Regions from separate parts of the Novosphingobium sp. BAM6 genome, predicted to be linked through region 2. Evidence: predicted binding sites of a transcription regulator. Region 2 holds the regulator's gene; each other region holds the start of a gene.
The links. The regulator LexA, encoded in region 2, represses DNA repair genes until DNA is damaged. The targets are predictions, from matches to a motif close to GTTCCNCNCTTGTTCT.

Region 1 (7,714 bases), 560 kb from region 2:
GGGCTGGACGGCACTGTCACCGGTTTCGCGCGCATCCTTCGCAATGGTTTTGACAATCCGGTTCATCTTACGGCCGGAGTACATGTTGGGCGCGTCTTTATAGACGGCTTTCAGGTAACTGCGGTCGAAAGCCGACATTTCCATCGGGCGTGCACCATCCTGATCGAACAAACTCAGGATCGTGTCATCTTTGCCGTCGCCGGCAGAGCGGGTCCCGCCAAGCGTACGCATCGCGGCATAGTCGGCGATCTGCGTCGTCGTCAGCCCCACCAAGGCTTTCCGGTCGACAAGGATGACCGCAAATCGCACGTTCTCCTGCACCGCAGAAACCAGAAACGAAGAGAATGGTACGTTTAGCCGTTGCTTTCCCGATGGGCCGGGATCGACTGTCATATTCGCGCCGTTGTTTCCCCCGAGCCGTGTGGCAGATGCAGCGCTCGTCGCTGTGACCCACCAGGCATGAACCGGTCCAGGCTGACGGATGATGGCGCGGATATCTTCCGGTTCAAGGTTGCTGAACAGCCAGGAGTATTGCGTTCGCAAACCTTCCAGCACAGGCTCTGCATTATCGACAAAGGCCACAGCGACATTGGCACGGCAACCTTCGCCGCCCAGTTCGACCCCCGCCGCCCTTGCGTCACTCGCCATGCGCTGGCCTATCGCCACCAGCAGATCGTGGTCGAGGCCTGCCGTCAGGAAACAGACCGGATCATTGAAACGAGGCATGGTCTCGCTGCGCGAGGCATACGGCGTGATCCTTCGCGAAAGGGCGCGAATGCGAGCCTCATCCGGAAAGGGTTGCCCGATAACGAGAATGGAATCCTCGCCCTGGGATACGTCAGGTTTGTGCTGAGCCGTGTCACCGGATGCTTCGGCCTGTGCCCAACTGCAAGTGGAGGAGAAACAGCCTGCGACAGCCAGGGTGCAAGCCGCCAGGCGGCTCAGACAATAGCGGTTCCTCATCGTTCTTCGCCCATCTTCCCTACCCTTGGCGAGGATAAAAGATGCCGATCGCGATCGCTAGATCGGCCTCCCCATAACCGGGCGATTGTACTGTATTGTAAAACGCTCTGCCCGTGAAAAAATGTAAAGATGATCAGCATTTCGATTCCGGCGGCACGATTTTCGTAAATCTGGCGATCCTAACGCGCATTTCTACCTTCTTCCTGCCCCTTCGCCGGAACCGCTCACTTCCCCGCATTCAGCAGCGGCTTGAGGTAGCTTCCGGTGAAGCTGCCCTTGACCTTCACCACCGCTTCGGGCGTGCCCTCGGCGACGATCTCGCCGCCGCGCACGCCGCCTTCGGGGCCCATGTCGATGATCCAGTCGGCGGTCTTGATGACGTCGAGGTTGTGTTCGATCACGATGACCGAGTTGCCCTGATCGACGAGGCGGTGGAGCACTTCGAGGAGCTTGCGCACGTCCTCGAAGTGGAGACCGGTGGTGGGCTCGTCGAGGATGTAGAGCGTCTGCCCGGTCGAGCGGCGGGCGAGTTCCTTGGCGAGCTTCACGCGTTGCGCCTCGCCGCCCGAGAGCGTCGTCGCCTGCTGACCGACCTTGACGTAGCCGAGGCCCACCTCGTTCAGCATGTGCATGCGGTCGCGGATCGGCGGCACGTTGGCGAAGAAGCTCTCGGCGTCCTCGATCGTCATGTCGAGCACGTCGGCGATCGACTGGCCCTTGAACTTCACTTCCAGCGTCTCGCGGTTGTAGCGCTTGCCGCCGCATTCCTCGCACGTCACGTAGACGTCGGGGAGGAAGTGCATCTCGATCTTGATGAGGCCGTCGCCCTGGCACGCCTCGCAGCGCCCGCCCTTGACGTTGAAGCTGAAGCGGCCCGGCTTGTAGCCGCGCGCCTCGGATTCGGGCAGCCCGGCGAACCAGTCGCGGATCAGGGTGAAGGCGCCGGTGTAGGTCGCCGGGTTCGAGCGCGGGGTGCGGCCGATCGGCGACTGGTCGATCTCGATCACCTTGTCGCAGTTTTCGAGGCCGGTGATCCTGTCGTGCGCGCCCGCGATCACCCGCGCGCCGTTGAGCTGGCGCGAGGCGCCCGCCTGCAGCGTGTCGATGGTGAGCGACGACTTGCCCGAGCCGGACACCCCGGTGACGCAGCAGAAGGTGCCGAGCGGGAACTTGGCAGTCACGCCCGTCAGGTTGTTCGCGCGCGCGTTCTCGACCGTCACGAACTTGCCGTTGCCCTTGCGGCGCTCTGCGGGCACCTCGATCCGGCGGGTGCCGTTGAGGTACTGCGCGGTGAGGCTGGTCTTGCTCTTGAGCACCTGCTTGAGCGTACCCTCGGCCACCACCTCGCCACCGTGAACACCCGCGCCGGGGCCAAGGTCCACAAGGTAATCGGCGGTGCGGATCGCATCCTCGTCATGCTCCACCACGATCACGGTGTTGCCGAGATCACGCAGGCGCTTGAGCGTTTCGAGCAGCATGTCGTTGTCGCGCTGGTGCAGGCCGATGCTGGGCTCGTCGAGCACGTAGAGCACGCCCGACAGCCCCGAGCCGATCTGGCTGGCGAGGCGGATGCGCTGGCTTTCGCCGCCCGACAGCGTACCCGAGGTACGGTCGAGGTTGAGGTAGTCGAGCCCGACATTGTTGAGGAAGCCGAGCCGCTCGTTGATTTCCTTGAGGATCGCCTTGGCGATCTGCTGCTGCTGATCGGTGAGCCTGTCGTTCAGCGCGCCGAACCAGGCAAAGCCGTCCGCCACCGAGAGGCGCGCCGCATCGGCGATGTCGCTGCCGCCCAGCTTCACCGAGAGCGCCTCGGGCTTGAGGCGCTTGCCATGGCAGGTCTCGCAAGGCTGCGCGGTCTGGAACTTGGCGAGTTCCTCGCGCATCCACGCGCTGTCGGTCTGCACCATGCGGCGGTTGAGGTTGCCGATCACGCCCTCGAACGCCTTGCTGACGGTGTATTCCTTCTTGCCGTCCTTGAACGTCAGCGGCACGGCCTTGCCGCCGGTGCCGTAGAGGATCACGAGACGCACTTCGCCCGGCAGTTCGCCCCACGGCGTCGTCAGGTCGAAGCCGAAGTGCGCGGCGAGGCTGGAGAGCACCTGCATGTAATAGGGCGACGGCGGGTTCGACTTCGCCCAGGGCACGATCGCGCCCTGCTTGAGCGTCAGATGCTCGTTGGGGACGACCAGTTGCGGGTCGAACAGCAGCTTTTCGCCGAGGCCATCGCAGGCCGGGCAGGCCCCCTGCGGCGCGTTGAACGAGAACAGCCGCGGCTCGATCTCCTCGATGGTGAAGCCACTGACCGGGCAGGCGAACTTCTCGGAGAAGACGATGCGGTTGGCGGGCAGCCCGGCGTTCTTCATGCCTTTCGTAAGCGTCGGGACATCCGCCTGCACGCCACCATCGACAGCCCCTCCCCCGGCCCCTCCCGCCTGCGAGAGGGGGGACTGGAGTGCCGCCACGGTGGTGTCGGCAAGGTCTATATACGCCAGCCCTTCGGCCAGCTTTAGCGCCTGCTCGAAGCTGTCCGCCAGCCGCGTCTGGATGCCGTCCTTCACGGCAATGCGGTCGACCACCACTTCGATGTCGTGCTTGTACTTCTTGTCGAGCGCGGGGGCATCCTCGATCAGGTACATCTCGCCGTCGATGCGCACGCGGGTGTAGCCCGCCTTCTGCCACTCGGCGAGTTCCTTGCGGTATTCGCCCTTGCGGCCACGCACCACGGGGGCGAGCAGATAGGCGCGCGTGCCTTCGGGCAGCGCCATCACCCGGTCCACCATGTTGGAGACCGTCTGCGCCTCGATCGGCAGGCCCGTGGCGGGCGAGTACGGCACCCCCACGCGCGCCCACAGCAGGCGCATGTAGTCCCAGATCTCGGTCACGGTCGCCACGGTCGAGCGCGGGTTGCGGCTGGTGGTCTTCTGCTCGATCGAAATGGCGGGAGAAAGCCCGTCGATATGCTCGACATTGGGCTTCTGCATCATTTCGAGGAACTGGCGCGCATAGGCGCTCAGCGATTCGACATAGCGGCGCTGGCCTTCGGCATAGATCGTGTCGAACGCGAGGCTGGACTTGCCCGAGCCCGAAAGCCCGGTGATGACGATGAGCTTGTCGCGCGGCAGCTCGATATCGAAGCCCTTGAGGTTATGCTCGCGCGCACCGCGCACCGTGATGTGGGTCAGACTCATGGAGGCACATGTTCCAGATTTGTTCGCGGCAATCAAGCGGCGCCTGAAGGAATAAGGCACTGCACCGGGTTCCGCTCTTACATGGGTACTCCTCCGTCCGTCGCAATGGCGAGCGTTCATCGCCCCATTCATCGCATTGCCTTTGCGCAGGCCCCTCCCGAGAGGCATAATTCCCGTCACATGAGGGTCAGGTTCGGACGTCACACTCCGACCATTCAGGGGTTTGGTAACGATGCGGGGCATTTCCAAGATCGCAGCGATGGGCTGTGCAGCGCTGGCGCTTGTCTCGGTTGCGGCCCATGCCGACGATCCGAACGACCCGTCGATGCGCTCGGCCACAGCGCGCGCCCGCGATGCCGCCCAGATCCGCAAGCTCAATCAGGACCAGCTCGCCTACGTGTCGCAGCGCGACGCAGGCTATCGGCAGCAGTGGTCGGACTATCGCCGCGATCACGAGAGCGATGGTGAGCGCGGGTATACGGCCCTGCCCCGCAGTTCGGCGCAGGACGACTACGCCCGCGCCCGCAGCGACTACGAAGCCTCGCTCGCCCAGTGGCGCCGCGACGTCAACGCCTGCCGCAACGGCGATTACGACCGCTGCGCAAACTGACGTTCGTAGACCTCGCCAAGATGCTCCTGCGGCAACGCCGGAAAGGCCCGATCTCATTTCCTGTAGCGGCCCTGCGCTGAACGTAACGGGCCCCTCCGATGACTTTGACCATCGCACTGCTTGCGGCCATGACAGCCATTTCTGTCCCGGCTCTCGATGCGAGCGACCACATTCCGCATGTCGATAACACAAGGACGGCGCGAGGCATTCCGACCTTCATGACCTATCCCGGCAGGTGGCAAGCCACGCCTGTCGAAGCCAGGGCCGCGAAAAGCGCGCTATATGGCTGGCTATCTGCTCGGGATCGTGCCCTTTTGCCATGGGATCGCCAGCCATTCACCGATCAGGTGAATCCGCAGGATTATGAAATGCAGTATATCGGCGCCCGCATCAACTTGCAGACCGGGCGCTTCGATCCAACTGGCGTGAAGGTTCTGGTCATTCACGGCGTGCGCAGAACATCTGCTTCAGCCGGCGACGAACTGGACCATTCCGAGCTGGTCGTCAGCGATGGCGGGGATACCTTCTTCGAAGCCTATTACGATGTGGACCACGACAAGCTGCTGATGTTTACCTTTCACGGCTACGCCTGACCCCAATCGGGCCTTTCGTAGTGGAAGGGCTCCACGGCTGGTTCAGTACCCGACCTCCAGCGTCAACACCGTGAGACGGCCCTTCACCCGGCCGATCAGCGTCACATTGCCCATCGGCGCATCGGGGCTGTCCATCGCCATGATCGCACTGGCGGTCATGCGGGCGGTGAACAGCGGCGTGAAGGCCTTGCGGTTGCGCAGGGCGATGATGGTCGTGCCGTTGCGGGCATCGGCCCAGGCATCATAGCTCCATGCGGAGCCGATCAGGGTGAGCCCACCTGCTGTCGGTTGCGGGGAGTCGCGCCCCATCGCCGGCGCCTTGCGCGGCGCTTCGCAAGGAACGCCGGTCAGCCGACCATTGGAAAGCGTCCCTCCGGTATAGTCTGCCTTCAGGGCAAAGCAGCGCCTGTCGCTGAACGAGAGCGTAACCGGCAGGAAACCGGGCGCCCATGCCGCATCCAGCCGTGACTTGCGCGTCTCGGCGATGGCAAAGGCGCCGACGACCTTGGCATGGGCCGTCACGGTTCCGCGGCGATAGGCGGGATCGACGCGGATCAGGTCTGCCATGGCGGCATCCGGCAGGCGCATGAGGCGCGGCGCGCTCGGGTCCGATGGCGGTCCGGCAGGAACGGTAACACCCGGCGCCTGCCCCTTGCCGCTATAGCCTGCGGGCGGAACGCTCTGCGCGCGGGCGACAGAAGCCGTACCGAGCGAAAGCCCTGCCCCCATGATCGCGATCAGGGCCGCGCCGCCGATAGTCCATGCCGCTCGTCTCATGGTGCTCTCCTCTCGTGATCCGGTCTTTACCGCGCCGCCGCCGCGAAGGGATGCGGCGCCAGTCCGGCCAGCATCGCATCGGCGGCGGGCTGCGACAGCGGCTCCACCGGCAAGGGCGGCGGCAAGGCCTCCTTCGGGCTGGTCGCATATTCGTGGGGCCGCTCGGCATAGCCCATGACGGCGTAGCGCACGGTCTTCATCGTGCCGAACGCGGCGGCGGCATCGGCCATGCTCTGCCCGCGCGCGATATCGCTCATGTACTGACGGAACTGCACGCCCTGCTCGCCCTTCAGCTTCGAGAAGACGAAGTAATGCGTCAGCAGCCAGGCGTGATACGGCGTCCAGTCCATCTGGCGCGAGGGATTGTGCAGATAGTCCCCGTTCAGCACCGCGGCCGTGTTGAGCCGCCCGTAGGAGCGGAACACCAGCCGGTAGTATTCCGGCGGGCGGCCATATTCGATCGCACCGTTGTCCTTGAACGCCACGGTCGAGAAGAAAGCGCCGATCCCGTCGATATACCAGCGCGGATAGATCGCCGGGGCGTAGTTCACCACCATGTGTTGGGCATAGGCGCCATAGAGGATCGCCTCCCATGTCCGGCTGGTGGGCGCGTGATAGGGCGGCGGCGTCTGGCCGATGCAGTCCCCGTCATTGGCGGCGGCGTCCTCGCAATCGGCATTGCGCGCCTTGTCGGTATCGAGCGGCACCACCTGATCGACGCGCGGCAGGGCCAGCACGCTGCCCTCAACGCGCGGATCGTAGTAGCGCTCGCCCACGAAGGGCCGGGCATAAGGCCCCTCTTCCGAGCGGGGATTGCTGAGGCCGAGATCGCGCATCTGCGCCGCATCGTCGAACAGCACCACGGTCAGCCGGGGCGGCTCGTCCTCGCTGCCGGGCGCGCGATAGAGCCGCGCGAACAGCGTGTGCAGGCGTTCGAGATGCGCGGCGATGCGCTGCAACTGGTCGTCGCTGCCGTCCGAATAGACGACGACATGCTCGGCGGCGATGCGCTTCCACGCGCTCGGCTTCTCGCCCGGTGCCAGCGGATGCGGGGTGGTGACGATGATCGGTGTGCTGGCGGGAGAAGAGGACGCGGCAGCCTCCTGCGCCGATGCCGGAGCCTGCACTACCGCGCCAAGGCAGACCGCGAGACAAACCGCAGACCTGCCAGCCATCCTCAAGACCTGTCGCACATCCATGTCCACCTCATCCCGCCAGATGCAGATGCAGCCAAATAATCCTTACGAATCTAGAGTGACCTTAGCATGGCACCCACGAAATACCGGCGATGAATTTTCTGTAACCGGCAAGATCCTATCATGCCCGTCCGCGCACGAAAAAGGCCGGGAAGAGGCATCCCCCTTCCCGGCCTTTTTCGTGTCAGTAATGGCGAGGCGGATTACTTCGCGCCGTCGCCCGAATCGCCCGTGCCCGAACCGAGCCCGCGCGCTTCGAGCATCGGGCCGATCTCGGGATCGTGGCCGGTGAGGTCGTGGAACATCACCGAGTAAGGCTTCGAGTGGCCCTGACCCAGGAAGCTGGCGCGGATATGCTCGCCGTTGGCGCGGGTCATGCCGCCGTTC
Region 2 (7,714 bases):
GCGGGAGATACCGTCCGCGCGAAAGTCAGACTGATGCCGCCAGCACCGCCGATGTTGCCCGGTGCCTACAACTTTGCCCGCACGGCGTGGTTTTCAGGGTTGTCGGCGACCGGATCGGCGATGTCGGAACTGCGAGTCGTTTCGCATGACGGGGCGCGAGACCGGGTGGGTGAATTGCGCAACCGATTAGCGGCCCATATCCTCGACCGGCTGGGCAAGGATACAGGCGGCATTGCCAGCGCGCTTGCATCCGGCGATGTCGGCGCCATTCCTGAAAGCGACGCGCAGGCGATGCGCGATGCCGGGTTGGCGCATCTGTTATCGATCAGCGGACTCCATGTCAGTGCAGTGATCGCGGCAGCCTATTTTCTCGTCCTGCGCGTGCTTGCGCTGGTGCCTGCGATCGTCTTGCGAACACGCCTGCCGCTTTTGGCGGCGGTATCCGGGGCGATGGCGGGGATCGCCTACACTGTGCTAACCGGATCGCAGGTGCCGACGATGCGCTCTTGCTTTGGGGCGCTACTTGTATTGGCGGCGATGGCGACGGGGCGCGAGGCGCTGTCTTTGCGCATGCTCGCGGTTGCTGCCTTCGGCGTTCTGCTGATCTGGCCGGAAGCCATGGTAGGGCCCAGCTTCCAGATGAGCTTCGCTGCCGTTCTGGCAATCGTCAGTCTCAGTGGTGCGCAGCCGGTCCGGCGATTTCTGGCGCCTCGCGAAGAGGGGGTAATCGCGCGAACCGTCCGTGCGACGGCGATGCTGCTCATCTCGGGAATCGTCGTCGAATTGGCGTTGATGCCCATCGGGTTCTATCACTTTCATCGAGCGGGGCTTTACGGGTCGATTGCGAATGTCATCGCGATCCCGCTGACGACTGTCGTGATTATGCCTGCGGTCGCATTGGCGCTTGTGCTGGATCTTGCCCACCTTGGAGCGCCGGCATGGTGGGTGGCGGGGGAGGCGATCCGCTTTCTGATCGGGCTGGCGCACTGGGTGGCCGAGCGCCCAGGCGCTGTCACGCTGTTGCCGACGATGAGCGGTGTGGCTTTTGCCCTGTTCGCGTTTGGCGGGCTATGGTTGGGACTTTGGCGCGGGTCTGTGCGCCTGTGGGGGCTGTTGCCCGCGTTTGTAGGCGTGCTGTGGCTATGCGCTCTGCAACCGCCCGACATTCTCGTTACAGGTGATGGCCGACATGTTGCCATCGTCGAGGACGAGGGGCGCACTCTGCTGACCCTGCGTAATACCCGCAGCGATTATACCCGCCAGAATATCAAGGAAATCGCCGGCTTTTCCGGAGATCTGCGACCATTGGAGACTTGGCCATCGGCGCGATGCAATGACGATTTCTGTCGTATCGATATTTCGAAGACAGGGCGCTTGTGGCGCGTTCTCCTGTCTCGCGGGCATGAAGCGGTCAGCGAGCGCAGTCTTGCGGCTGCATGCGCCCGCGCCGACATTGTGGTTGCCGATCGCTGGCTTGCATCGAGTTGCCGACCCGCATGGTTATTGATTGATCGCGATGTGCTGGCGCATACCGGCGGCCTGACGATCGATCTGGAACACCAGTCAGTCGATACCGTTGCCGCAGGGCAAGGGGAGCACGGCTGGTGGCGGCCCATACCCAGCGGCACGAACCATCGACTGCGATCCGACGATAGCTCCCGGCCCGACGATCGTTCCCGGCCCGACGATCGTTCCCGGTCAGGCGGGCGTTCCCGGTATGACGGGCGTTCAGTATCGCCTTCAGCGCCATAGAGGCCTGGACCCGGTTGCGAGGTGTTAGCCTGCCTGTCGATTGCAGATGACTGCTCTGCCATGTCGAAGCAGTCATCTGCGGCAATTCAGGTTCAATGGTAGCGACGCAGCAGGCCAGCGAGCTTGCCCTGAACTTCGACGTCTTGCGGGGCATAGATCTGCGGCTCGTAGGCGGCGTTGGCAGGCTCCAGTCGAACCATGCCGCCCTCCCGCTGAAGATATTTGAGGGTTGCCTCTTCTCCTCGCACAAGTGCCACCACGATTTCCCCGTCGCGCGCTGTATTGGTGCGTTTGACCAGGGCGAAGTCGCCATCGAGAATACCTGCCTCGATCATCGAGTCACCCGAAACCTCCAGCGCATAGTGGTCGCCAGCGCCCAGCAGAGCGGCAGGCACGGGCAGCATCGCGTGCGTTTCAAGGGCCTCGATCGGAACGCCGGCAGCGATCTTTCCATGAAGAGGAATCTCGATCACATCATTGTTGTTTGCCGGGGTGCGAGGCGCCGGCGTACCGCTCCCGAGCGAGGGGGCTGCAACGCCAGCCTCTGCCGGACGGGGGAGAGCGGGCTTGCTGGTGGCATCTTCCGGCTGGCGCAGGATTTCCAGCGCACGGGCGCGGTTCGGCAGGCGGCGAATGAAGCCGCGTTCCTCCAGTGCCGAAATCAGACGGTGGACGCCCGACTTGGACTTGAGGTCGAGCGCTTCCTTCATCTCTTCAAAGCTTGGCGAGATCCCGCTTTCTTCCAGACGGACCTGAATGAACCGGAGCAATTCGTGCTGTTTGCGCGTCAACATGGTCGCTGCCTCTTGCCGATCTGGTGAGGCATGACCGCCTCACTGCTCTAAAGCGTGAACAATGTGAGAACAACTAAGCAACAAATTGCGCCCGGTCAAGCAATACCGCCGTTCCGGATCAAGTAGATGCGCGCACTGTCACCCTGCTGGCGGGGCGGGCTGCCAGCGGGAAGATCGATGAGGGCATTGGCATGTGCCAGCGATGTCAGTGCGCCACTATCGCGCAGGGTTATGGGATGAATCGCTTCGCCGTCCCATATTCCCCGAACGAACTCGCGGCGGCTACCGGTCGCGGGCGTCGAGCCGGCCAAACGGGTGGCGATCGAGCGCGGGGTTGCCATTTCCGCGCCACCCAGCCGGCGTAGCAAAGGGAGCAGGAAGAAATACCCGGTCACGAATGCCGACACCGGATTTCCGGGCAATCCCACGATGACCTGGCGACGGGCACCATTTTCGCGCGTCGCGATCAGCAGCGGTTTGCCGGGCTTGATCGCCACGCACCAAAAAGCGAGTTGCGCCCCCCAGGCTTCCAGCGTGGGCCGGATCAGGTCGTGGTCGCCCACCGAGGCGCCGCCGCTGGTGACGATGACATCGGTATCGCGTTCGCTTTCGAACGCCGCGAGAAGCGCATCCTTACGATCCGCCACCGGACCGATCCGGGTAACGCCATGGCAGAGCGGTGCGGCAAGGGCGGTCAGCATAGCGCCGTTGCTCGCCGGAATGCGATGCAAGGGACAATCGGCGGGATCGTCTGCAAGTTCGTCGCCGCTGTCGATGACGGCGAGTGAGGGAAGGCGATGGACATCGAGCGTGCCATGCCCTGCCGAAAGCGCAAGGGCGAGGCTTGCCGGGCCGAGAGGCGTTCCGGCCGGAATGACGGTGTCGCCCGTGCGAAAATCCATCCCGGCCGGGCGGACGTGGCGGCGGGGCGTGTCCGGGCCGTCGCCGGTCAGGGTGAGAACATCCCCCTCACGGACGACATCTTCCTGTACGATCACCGCTTCTGCGCCTGCGGGAAGCAGAGCGCCGGTGGAGATCCGCACCGCTTCGCCCGCCTTTGGCTTGCCGGCAAAGGGATGTCCGGCAGCGCTTTCGCCGATCATACGCCAGGGGCCTGAAAGATCGTCGGCTCGAACCGCGTAGCCGTCCATTGCCGAGATGTCGGCGGCAGGCTGGGTCCGCCGGGCGAGCAGAGGCGCGGCAAGGCAGCGGCCCGTGGCATCCGGCGTCGCGATCGTTTCCGGCGATAGCGGTTCGACCAGGGCCAGCAGGCGTGCCTGCGCGTCCTCCAGAGGCAGCGGTGGTGTCATACTATTGGCTCCGGCGCGTCGGGCGCGCGCCAGTGGCCGGACTTGCCACCGCGCTTCTCGATCAGGCGGATGTCCTCGATGACCATCGCCTTGTCGAGCGCCTTGGCCATATCGTAGATCGTCACCAGCGCGATTGAGACAGCGGTGATCGCCTCCATCTCGATGCCCGTGCGCCCGGTGAGCGAGGCGGTGGCGGTGGCCCTCACGGCATCTTCCTCGAATGAAAAGTCCAGATTGACGGCGTCGAGCGCGAGCGGATGGCACATCGGAATGAGGTCGCCGGTCTTCTTGGCGGCGAGTATCCCGGCGATGCGCGCGGTGCCCAGCACGTCACCCTTGGGCGCGTTCCCGGCGCGGATCGCTGCGAGCGCTTCGGGCGCCATCGTGATGCGGCCCGAGGCGATGGCGAGGCGCTGGGTCTCGGCCTTGGCTCCGACATCGACCATGCGCGCGGTCCCCTCGGCATCGATGTGGGTGAGCGAGCGGGTCATGCGGTGGACCTTTCCGAAGCCGGCTTCGAAGCGGGGCTGGTTGACACAGTTGACACGGTCCAGGGCATGACTGTCACCTTGGGCGTGACACACTGCCTTACTTGATTGAAAACGCGAAGTTTATCTAAGTTAACGCTGTTACTTTCAAGTGCAAAGGTGTCGCCTTGGCGCTCGGCAGTGTCAGCTGGCAGGGGCAGGGCGTGGAATAGAGGGCGGAACATGCGCTCTGGTTGGCACAATCGCGCGTAGTAGGACAGGGTGCCTGACAAAAACGATATGCTTTCAAAGGGGGGGGGCACCGGCGCAAGATCGGGCAGGCGGGCCGCTGCGAATCCTGTCACAAGCAGCGACATGACGCAGAACCCGCCCCGCCAGAACCCTTACGCCGAACGCTTCGCTGCCGTGATCGCGCTGATCGAGGCCGAGGAGGGGCGTCTCGCCGATCTCGACGCACTGGCCGAGACGGCAGGGTTCTCGCGCTATCATTTTCATCGCCAGTTCCGCAGCGCGACAGGCCTGACGGCACATGATTTCGCGCAAGGCCTGCGACTTCACCGCGCGGCGCATCGCCGCGGCTTCCACCCGCGGACGCGCGTGACCGATCTCGCGTTCGATGCCGGGTACGAAACGCTGGAGGCGTTCACCCGCGCTTTCCGGCGTCAGTTCGCAACCTCGCCCAGCGCCTTTCGCCGCGCGCCGGACTGGAGCGCATGGCGCAATCTGAGCGAGAGACTTCAACTGGCAAGGAGACGTGTGATGACGACCGATACGATGCTAGACAGCGTTGAAATTCGCGATTTTGCCCCCGTGACCGTCGCCGCCATGGAGCATCGCGGCGATCCGGCGAAGCTGGAGGACACCATCCGCCGCTTCATCGACTGGCGGCGCGAGGCGGGGCTGGTGCCGCCGATCAGTCGCACGTTCACGCTGTTCCCGGTCGATCCGCGCAGCGTGCCGGTGGAGGACTATCGACTGGTGCTCTGCGCTTCGGTTCCGGCCGCAAAGCTGGGTGGGTTCAAGGGGGATGCGACTGCCAATGTCGAACGGATCGAGATCCCCGGCGGGCGCGTGGCGGTGCTGCCGGTGCCGGGGCGCGGCATGGACCTCGAAGCCCCGGCCATCGCGCTCTATCGCGACTGGCTTCCTGCCAGCGGCGAGACCTTGCGCGACTATCCGCTGTTCTGCGAGCGCGTTCGGCTCTACCCGATGGTGCCTGAAACCGAGGCGCTCACCGAACTGATGCTGCCGCTGGAGGGGTAGGAGCCTCAGGCTCCGGTCAGCAGCGCGCGGGTGGCGGCGGTGACGTCGGCGTGGCGCATCAGGCTTTCGCCGACGAGGAAGGTGCGGGCGCCGCACGCGCTGAGGCGGGTGAGATCGGTGTGGGTGTTGATGCCGCTCTCGCTCACCAGCAGGGTGCCTTCGGGCGCCAGCGGGGCGAGACGTTCGGTCACGCCGATATCGGTGACGAAGCGCTTGAGGTCGCGGTTGTTCACGCCGATGAGGCGCGACTTCAGCTTGGCCGCGCGGGCCATTTCCTCTTCGTTGTGAACCTCGACAAGGCAGTCCATGCCGTAGCTATGCGCGGCGGCTTCGATTTCGGCCATCAGTACATCGTCGAGTGCGGCGACGATGATGAGGATGGCATCGGCGCCGATGGAACGGGCTTCCGCCACCTGCCACGGATCGATCATGAAGTCCTTGCGGATCACCGGCAGCGAGCAGGCCGCGCGCGCTTCGATCAGGAAGTCCTCGTGCCCCTGAAAGTAGGGGGCGTCGGTCAGTACCGAAAGGCAGGCCGCGCCGCCCTGCTCATAAGCCATGGCGTGCTCTGCAGGGCGGAAATCCTCGCGGATCAGGCCCTTGGAGGGCGAGGCTTTCTTGATCTCGGCGATCAGCGCAAAGCCGGTCTCGGCCCTGGCCCGCAGCGCGGCCTCGAAGCCGCGCGGGGCGCTCTGTTCGGCCGCGCGCGCATTGAGATCGGCGAGCGTGGTCAGCGCCTTGCGGGCGAGAACTTCCTCGCGCTTGGTCGCGCAGATTTCGGTGAGCTTGTCGGCCATCGGGAGAAACCTTGATTAAGTAGATAGAGGCTCAGCGGAGCGTATCGATCCAGCAGTCGAGCAGCGCCTTGGCGAGCCCCTTGTCGATGGCCTCGGCAGCTTCCTCGACGCCTTCGCGCCACGAGGAGACTTCGCCGGCGACCATCAGCGCACCTGCCGCGTTGAGCAGCACTGCATCGCGATAGGCCGAGGGCTCACCCATCAGCAGCCCCCGAAGCGCCGCCGCGTTGTAGGCCGGATCGCCGCCCCGGATCGCATCGATCCCGGCTTCGGGCAGACCCACATCGAGCGGCGCGACGCGGCGCATCGAGACTTCGCCACCGCGAATGTCGGCCACTTCGTTGCCGCCCGCAAGGCTCAGCTCGTCGAGGCCTTCGTCGCCCGAGATCACCATCGAATGCTCGGTGCCGAGCCGCAGGATCGCCTCGGCATAGATCGGCACGTAGGCCGGGCGGGCGATGCCGACGAGCTGGCGCGTGACTTTCGCGGGGTTGGCGAGCGGGCCCATCAGGTTGAAGATCGTGCGGCGCCCGATCGCGCGCCGTAGCGGCATCAGGCGCCCCATGGTCGGGTGGTGGGCGGCAGCGAACAGGAAGCAGATGTTGAGATCGCGCAGCGTCTCTTCCGCCGTCTCTGCCGCGCGGTCGAGATTGAGGCCGAGCGCTTCGAGCGTGTCCGCCGCGCCCGCCTTGGAACTGGCCGCGCGGTTGCCGTGCTTGGCAACGGGCACACCGCAGGCGGCGACCACCAGCGAAACGGCGGTCGAGACGTTGAGCGTGTGGTGCCCGTCGCCACCCGTGCCGCACACGTCGAGCGCATTGGCGGGGGCATCGATGGGGATCATGCGCGCGCGCATCGCTCGTGCCGCGCCGACGATCTCGCTGGCGACTTCGCCGCGCTCGGACAGTGCGATCAGGAACGCGGCGATGGTCTCTTCGGGCACCTCCCCGTCGAGAATAGCGCCGAACGCGGCTTCGGCCTCGTCCTCGGCAATCGGGTGAAGCGGATCGGGGAGGGTGGCGATCACGCGCTCAGGCTTTCTTTCGCGCGCACCCGCTCGGGCAGCACTGCGTCGACACCGCAGGCCTTGAGCCAGTTGGCGAGCATCGCGTGGCCGTGCTCGGTCGCGATCGATTCGGGGTGGAACTGCACGCCGTGGATCGGCAGCGTCCTGTGTCGGAAGCCCATGACGTGATCGTCGTCGCTGCGCGCGTTGACGTGGAGCACCTCGGGAATGTCCTCGACGATCAGCGAGTGATAGCGCGTGGCGGTGAACGGCGAGGGGAGCCCGGCGAAGACGCCGCTGCCAT
Region 3 (7,714 bases), on a different contig from region 2:
CACCGTACCCGATCACTGGGGCGGCTCGATCGGCGCGGACTATGTGCTCCAGCAGCACGGATCGAGCGGCGACTGGTGGCAGGGGCAGTATTACCTCGCCGGGCCGATCGTCGGCGATACGCTGGGCCTGCAGACCTGGGGCCGGATCTATCATCGCAGCCAGGACGATATCGTCGGCGGTAACTATGGCGGGCGCGACTATAACCTGACTGCGCGGCTGGGCTGGAAGCCCGCGCCGGGGCAGGATATCGTGATCGAGGGCAACACCACCCGCGTCAAGCGCATCGCCAGCGCCGGGGATACGCTCGCCGCGACCGGCACCAGCAACTACAACGTGACCCGTCGCAACGAAGGCTCGATCCGCTGGAACGGCGATTGGGACTGGGGCACCAGCGCGCTTTCGGTGATGCGCGAGAGCAGCCATTACCGCAGCTATACCGCCGATGGCGACGGCGGGTTTACTGAAGCCGTGCGCAACCCGCGCATCACCAACACGGTCGCCAACGCGCTGTTCAACGTGCCGCTGCTGGGAACGCCGCTGGGCGACCATCACCTGGCCTTCGGCGGCCAGTACATCTGGAACCGCCTTACCGACATCAACCCCGGCCTGCGCGACAACGTGGAGCACCACTTCGCGGTGTGGCAGCGCGCGCTGTTCGTCGAGGACGAGTGGCAGCTGGTAAAGACCTTCGCGCTGACCGGCGGGCTTCGTTTCGACGATCACCAGATCTACGGCGGCCACTGGACCCCGCGCCTCTATGCGGTGTGGGACGTGCTCCCGGCGCTGACCGTCAAGGGCGGCGTTTCGAACGGCTTCCGGGCTCCGGAAGTCCGTGTGATCGCGCCGGGCTATGCCTATACCACCGGCGGATCGGGCTGTACCTATGGCCCGACCGGCACCTGCGGCGTCATCATCAGCGATCCCAACATCAAGCCCGAGACGAGCACCAACTACGAGTTGAACGTGCTCTATCATCCCTCGCCGGCGCTGTCGGTCGGCGGCACGGTGTTCCGCACCAACTTCCGCAACAAGATCGAGAGTGCGGTGGTCTACGATGATGATGGGAACGTTGCGCGCTGGAGCGAGGACACCAATTACGCGCTCTATTACAATTACAACGTCGGCAAGGCGCGGATGCAGGGCTTCGAGTTCACGGCGCGCTGGAAGCCGCTGGCGAACCTCTCGTTCAAGGCGGGGTATACCTACACCGATTCCAAGCAGAAGACCGGCACTTATGCAGGCTTCCCGCTGACCCAGACGCCCAAGCACATGGCCAATGCGCGGGCAGACTACGACCTGTCGAGCCGCGTATCGCTGTGGACCTCGCTGACCTATCGCGGTGACGAGGTGAACGCGGGATCGCGCGTGGGCACCAACGGCAAGCCGATCTACAGCGGCACGACGCTGGTGGGCCGTCTGTACCCTTCGTACTTCCAGGCGGATATCGGCGGCAGCTACCGCCTGCGGCAGGACGTGACGTTGAAGCTGGGCCTCTACAACATCACCGACAAGCGCCTCGATGTGGCGGACTACAACATGCAGGGCGACGGTCGCCGGATCTGGATGGGCATCAATGCGGACTTCTAAATATCTGATCGCCGGCCTCGGCGTCGCAGCGGCCCTTGCCGCCTGCGCCGCCGGGGCGCAGCCGCGCCTGACCGCGCAAACCGGGCCGACGGTGGTGGAGGCGGGCTCTGCCGTCTATCGCTTCGAGCACTTCACCGTGCCATCGCAGGACGGCAAGCGGCAGTACGATATCGAGGTGGGCATTCCCAAGCGCCCGCCGCCCCTTCGCGGGTATCCTGCCGTCTATATGCTCGACGGCGGCGCAGCGATCGAGGCCTTGAGCGAGGATCTGCTCAAGCGCCTCGATGCGGGCGGCGATCCGCCTGTGCTCGTCACCATCGGCTATGTCGGCCAGCCGCGCTTCGACGTGAAGGCGCGCGCCTATGACTATACGCCGCCCGATCCAAGCAAGCCTGACGTTACCGACGATCAGGACAGGCCGGGCGGCGGCGCGGCGGACTTCCTGCACCTGCTCAACAAGAGCATCAGGCCGCAGGTGGCGCGTCTGGTGCGGGTCGACCGTCATCGCCAGACGCTCTGGGGCCATTCCTATGGCGGGCTGTTCGTGGTCTATGCCGCGACCTTGCGCCATTCCGGCTTCCAGTCATTCGCGGCGGCAGACCCGGCGCTCTGGTGGAACTACGGCTCCGGCCTGCGCGCGGCGCAAGCCTTTGCCGCGCATCGCCCAGAGCCGCCCCGGGATATCTCGATCATGGTCGGCACCAACGAGATGGGACCAAGACCGGGCCGCCCCCCGCGCGTCAATCCGATGCGAACCTCGGTCCCGCCCAATGCGGCCCGAGATCTGGCCGAGCGCCTCCGCGCTTCGGGAAACCACGTCGGCTTCGAGCAATGTGCAGGTGCCGGGCATGGCGACATGTTCCGCATTTCGCTTGTAAGAACGCTGCGGAATGTCGCTGCACATGAGGCCGCGCTATCCTGCGACGTGGATTGAACTGCCACGTCATGATGCTCCTGCCGGTTCCGCTTTGGCAGACCGGTTTGCGGAAACGGCAGGAGCGTGCATTCAGGCAGTTCCAGCAATGATTTGTTGCATAAATATTATCGCGAATACCTCTCAGTATCGATAATGCGACGGTGTTATGCATTTACCGCCCAACCTGCTGCTTGTGCTGGCCGTTGTGCTGCAGACCCGCAATGTCGGGACGGCGGCCCTGAAGCTGGGTATGAGCCAGCCCAGTGTCAGCCGGGCCTTGTCACGGTTGCGCGAGGCGCTGGGCGATCCGCTGCTGGTTCGTTCGGGCACCGGCATGGCGCGCACCCGACGGGGCGATGAACTGGTCGAGCGACTGTCCGAATGGATGGTCAGCACATCGACGCTGCTTGCCGAACCGACTTTCGATCCCACGCAGGCGCAGCGCCGTTTCCGTATCGCCTCGACTGACTTCGGGGTTATGGCGGTCCTGATCCCTGCCATCGCAAGGTTGCGGCATGAAGCGCCGGGCATCGCCATCGATGTCGTCCCGCTCAGTCATGCCGCGCATCGGGGGCTGGCGAGCGGTGAGATCGATCTGGCGATTTCGGGCCTGGACCACGACCCGGCCCAATTGCATGCCCTGCCGTTGTTCCAGGACCATTTCGTCTGCGTAACGCGAAAGGACCATCCACTGGCAGGCCCGCAGGCGGACGCGGTATCACTGGAGGAGCTTTTCGCGTATCCCCATCTCGCGCTGACCGTCAGCGAAGCGGCATTCGATCGGGTGGAACGGCGATTTGCGGGCATGGTCGAACTGCGTCGCGTTGCGGCGAGTATTCCCTATTTCGGTCAGGCGGCGGCGCTTCTCCGTGCCGCAGACCTGGTGATGGTTGTTCCCTCGCGTCTGTTGATCGAAAGCGTGATGGCCGATGACCTTGTGACAAGACCGGCGCCCGACGCGATGGGAGAGCTTGCTTACCGGGTGCTGTGGCACGAGCGCAGTCTGCGCGATTCAGGCTCGCGCTGGCTGCGCGAACTTCTGGCCGCGCAATGTGCCGCCCCGCCGATCCCGATCGCTGCATGACCGCCGCCGAGCTGGACTGTTGTCGGGGTTGCGTGGGAGCCTGACGCCACCGCTGGACTATGCGACAGGCAGAGGCGCATCCCGGTACGGCTGCCGCTTGCAGTTTTACGAATAAGAACATATGAAGAACATATGTCCCGTGACGATCTGCTTGACCGACTCGCAATCCTGGCGGACGCCGCCAAGTACGATGCCTCCTGCGCTTCTTCGGGCACCGCTCGCCGTGACAGTCGCGATGGCAAGGGACTGGGCTCCACGGAAGGGATGGGTATCTGCCATGCCTATGCGCCCGATGGCCGTTGCATTTCGCTGCTGAAGGTTCTGTTGACGAACCATTGCGTGTTCGACTGCCATTACTGCATCAACCGCAAGAGTTCGAACGTGAAGCGCGCACGCTTCACGCCGGCAGAAGTGGTGGATCTGACGCTGCGGTTCTATCGGCGGAATTACATAGAGGGCCTGTTTCTGTCCTCGGGTATCGTCAAATCGTCCAATCACACGATGGAACAGATTGTCGAGGTCGCCCGGACCCTTCGTACCGTGCATGACTTTCGCGGATACATCCATCTCAAGACCATACCGGAGGCCGATCCGGACCTGATCGCCGAAGCCGGGCGCTGGGCCGACCGGGTTTCGATCAATGTCGAACTGCCGACGGAAGCCGGGCTTGCACGTCTGGCGCCTGACAAGAAGGCACCGCAGATCGAAGGCGCGATGAAGGGGGTCTCGCAGGCCATCGTCGAGGCAAAGGACAGCCTGCGTCGGTTCCGCCATGCGCCCTCCTTCGCGCCGGCAGGGCAGTCCACGCAGATGATCGTCGGAGCCGACGGCGCCAGCGATGCGCAGATCGTGTCGCGTGCTTCCTCGCTCTATGATCGCTTCGGTCTGCGCCGCGTCTATTATTCGCCGTTCAGCCCGATCCCCGATGCCAGCGCCGTATTGCCACTCCAGCGCCCGCCCCTGTTGCGCGAGCACCGGCTGTACCAGTCCGACTGGCTGATCCGCTTCTACGGTTTTACGTCCGAAGAGGTGAGCAGCGCCACCGATCCCGGCGGGATGCTGCCCCTCGATATCGACCCCAAGCTGGCATGGGCGCTGCGGTTTCGCGAACGCTTCCCGGTCGATCTCAACCGTGCCCCGCGCGAGGATATGCTGCGCGTTCCGGGGCTCGGGACGAGGGCAACGGATGCGCTGATCGTCCTGCGACGCCAGCGGCAGATACGGCTGGAGGACGTGCAGCGACTGGCGGGCGGCTGGCGCAAGCTGCGCCCCTTCGTCGTCACGCTGGACTGGCGACCGGTGACGTTGACGGATCGCGACGATTTGCGCGCACGCCTCGCGCCGCCCCGGCAGATGGAACTGTTCGGATGATCGCGATCGAACTGGCAGCGCCGGACGATTTCGAGACCTGGCGAGACACGGCCCGGAGATTGGCCGAAGCGCGTATCGCGCCGGACCGGATCGCCTGGCGTTTGTCGGGGACGAACGGGGATCTGTTCGCGCAGACGCAGGAAGGACTGCCCGATGTCCGCGCCCTTCGCTCGGTGCGGGCAAGCCGCCTGTTTATCGAGATGGCACAGAGCGCAATCCTCCATGCCGACCCTGCGCGCTTCGATCTGCTCTATCGCCTGCTCTGGCGTTTGCAGGACGAGCCACGAGTGATCGACGATGCTGCCGATCCACAGGTCGCAAGAGCGCTCGGACTGGCACGGCTGGTCCGCCGGGAAATCCACAAGATGCGCGCATTCGTCCGGTTCAGGGCGCTTCGCGAAGCGGATGGCGAAGACCGTTACGTGGCCTGGTTCGAGCCGGAGCACTATGTTGAGCGTGCCAACCTTGCCTTTTTCGCGGGGCGCTTTGCCAGCCAGCGCTGGTCGATCCTGACCCCGCGCCTGTCATTGCACTGGGATGGCCGCGCGCTTCATGAAGGGCCCGGCGCGACCCGCAACGATGCCCCGTCGCAAGACGCTACCGAGGATCTGTGGCTCGGCTACTACCGCTCGATCTTCAATCCGGCGCGGCTCAAGATCGGCACGATGCTCCGCGAGATGCCGCGCCGGTACTGGAAAAACATGCCCGAAGCGCGCGAGATCGGGCAGATGATCGCTGGTGCGCAGGCGCGTGAGGCGGCGATGATCGATGCCGGGAGCAGCCGGTTCGATACTCTGGGCCGGCCCGGCAGTCTCGATGCCGTGGCAACGGGTATTGCGGCCTGCCGGCGCTGTGCCATCGGCTGCAACGGGACGAGCGCGGTGATGGGCGAAGGACCGCCCGAGGCACCGCTGATGATCGTGGGCGAGCAACCCGGCGATACCGAAGAAGCGTCAGGCCACGTTTTCGTGGGGCCAGCCGGACAGGTGCTGGACCAGATGCTTGCGGCGGCCGGGATCGTTCGCTCGCGGGCCTATGTCACCAATGCGGTCAAGCACTTCAAGTTCACGCCGCAGCCCCACGGCAAGCGACGCCTGCACCAGAACCCGACGGCGGGGGAGATCGATACATGTCGCTGGTGGCTCGATGCGGAGCGCACGCTGGTGCGCCCCCGCGTGATCCTGGCGCTCGGAGCTTCCGCTGGACGCGCCCTTACGGGGCGAACGCCCAGCGTTGCACGGGAACGGGGCGAGGCTTCGACCCTGCCGGATGGCAGCGTGCTGTGGCAGACGATCCATCCCAGCTATCTGTTGCGTCTCGATGGCGAGGCAGGTCGGCGTGAGGAGGCGAAATTCGCCAACGATCTGGCGGGGCTGGCAGGGCTGCTGGAACAGATTGCCTGATGCGCTGGTGACTTTTGTCAGGCTGCAGAGGTATCGTCCTGGGCCGCCGTGAAGCGCTTGCGCAGAAAGTAGCGGCGCTGGCCGACGGGATGATCCTCCAGCGTGCCGAACACGTCGAAACCCAGTTTTTCGTAAAAAGCGCGCGCCTGAAATTCATACGTATCGAGCCAAAGCCCGATGCAGCCGTGCTCGCGAGCGATCCGCTCGGCCTCGGCGATCAGCTTCGAGCCATGACCGCCGCCACGCAGGGCTTCGGGCACGGCCAGCAGTTCCACGAAGAGCCAGTCGTAGGAGCACTTGCCCCACAATCCGCCGACATGATTGCCATGTTCGTCGGTCAACAAAATGGCAACCGGGCGAAGTCGGGGGTCGCCGCCATGTGCGAGATTATAGGAGCGCAAAGGCGCGAGCACGGCGTCGCGGTCGGCATCACCGGGGTTGTCGGGAATTGTCAGGCTGATCGTCATCGGAGCAGGGCTTAGCGGGTGAAGCGGCGAGAGTTCAATCGCTTCGATCCAGGGAGCCTGCCAGGAGCATTGAATGCAAAGATTGCAACTGCACCTTAAAGACGGATGTGGGGGCGGGCAAATTGCTCTAAAGGGCTGCGATTCGTAATTTTCGATAAGGACATGGTGAAGTGACGGCAATCAGCGCAGGTTCGGCGGGAGCAGAACCGGCGAACCGGGGCAGCGGCGAATATCGCCGCAACGCAAAGATCCTGACCGCCAGTCTGGTGGGCACGGCGGTCGAGTTCTACGACTTCTACGTCTATGCCACGGCGGCAGCGCTCGTGTTCGGGCCGCTGTTCTTTCCGGTGGATTCGCCGTCTGCCCAGCAGCTTGCGGCCTATGCCAGCTTCGGTGTCGCATTCCTTGCACGGCCGCTTGGCGCCACGCTGTTCGGGCACTTCGGCGACCGCGTGGGGCGCAAGTCCACGCTGGTTGCCTCGCTGTTGCTGATGGGCGGCGCGACCGTTCTCATCGGTGTACTGCCGACGTATGCCTCCGCCGGGTGGCTGGCCCCGTTCCTGCTGTGCCTGATGCGCTTCTCGCAAGGGTTGGGCCTTGGCGGTGAGTGGGGCGGCGCGGCGCTGCTGGCGGTCGAAAGCGCGCCGCCGGGCTGGCGCGCGCGCTTCGGGATGTTCCCACAGCTTGGCGCGCCGGTCGGTTTCCTCGCCGCCAATGGTCTGTTCCTCGTGCTGGGCGGCGTGCTGGGCAAGGACCAGTTCGTGGCCTGGGGCTGGCGCATTCCCTTCCTGCTCAGTTCGGTGCTGGTGGGACTTGGTTTGTGGATCCGCTTCCGTCTGGCCGACACGCCGGGCCTTGCCCGGATCGAAGCCGAAGAGCGTCCGC

Region 1: uvrA (excinuclease ABC subunit UvrA) is a predicted target of LexA. The motif match lies at 4,162-4,177, and genes of this name have one in related genera.
Region 3: AC3EC3_RS15775 (putative DNA modification/repair radical SAM protein) is a predicted target of LexA. The motif match lies at 3,703-3,718, and genes of this name have one in related genera.

What each region holds. Positions count from the first base shown of each region.
Region 1 covers NZ_JBYNTR010000001.1:248,138-255,851, reverse strand. The annotation lists gene AC3EC3_RS01330 (hypothetical protein) at 1-963, opposite strand, end outside; gene uvrA (excinuclease ABC subunit UvrA) at 1,188-4,151, opposite strand; gene AC3EC3_RS01320 (hypothetical protein) at 4,384-4,761, shown strand; gene AC3EC3_RS01315 (hypothetical protein) at 4,860-5,354, shown strand; gene AC3EC3_RS01310 (hypothetical protein) at 5,397-6,131, opposite strand; gene AC3EC3_RS01305 (hypothetical protein) at 6,158-7,306, opposite strand; gene AC3EC3_RS01300 (M3 family metallopeptidase) at 7,531-7,714, opposite strand, start outside.
Region 2 covers NZ_JBYNTR010000001.1:809,272-816,985, forward strand. The annotation lists gene AC3EC3_RS03830 (ComEC/Rec2 family competence protein) at 1-1,752, shown strand, start outside; gene lexA (transcriptional repressor LexA) at 1,845-2,546, opposite strand; gene AC3EC3_RS03840 (molybdopterin molybdotransferase MoeA) at 2,642-3,856, opposite strand; gene moaC (cyclic pyranopterin monophosphate synthase MoaC) at 3,853-4,347, opposite strand; gene AC3EC3_RS03850 (AraC family transcriptional regulator) at 4,699-5,607, shown strand; gene trpC (indole-3-glycerol phosphate synthase TrpC) at 5,613-6,404, opposite strand; gene trpD (anthranilate phosphoribosyltransferase) at 6,436-7,428, opposite strand; gene AC3EC3_RS03865 (anthranilate synthase component II) at 7,428-7,714, opposite strand, start outside.
Region 3 covers NZ_JBYNTR010000006.1:157,405-165,118, forward strand. The annotation lists gene AC3EC3_RS15760 (TonB-dependent receptor domain-containing protein) at 1-1,588, shown strand, start outside; gene AC3EC3_RS15765 (alpha/beta hydrolase) at 1,575-2,522, shown strand; gene AC3EC3_RS15770 (LysR family transcriptional regulator) at 2,671-3,588, shown strand; gene AC3EC3_RS15775 (putative DNA modification/repair radical SAM protein) at 3,721-4,959, shown strand; gene AC3EC3_RS15780 (UdgX family uracil-DNA binding protein) at 4,956-6,362, shown strand; gene AC3EC3_RS15785 (GNAT family N-acetyltransferase) at 6,380-6,829, opposite strand; gene AC3EC3_RS15790 (MFS transporter) at 7,000-7,714, shown strand, end outside.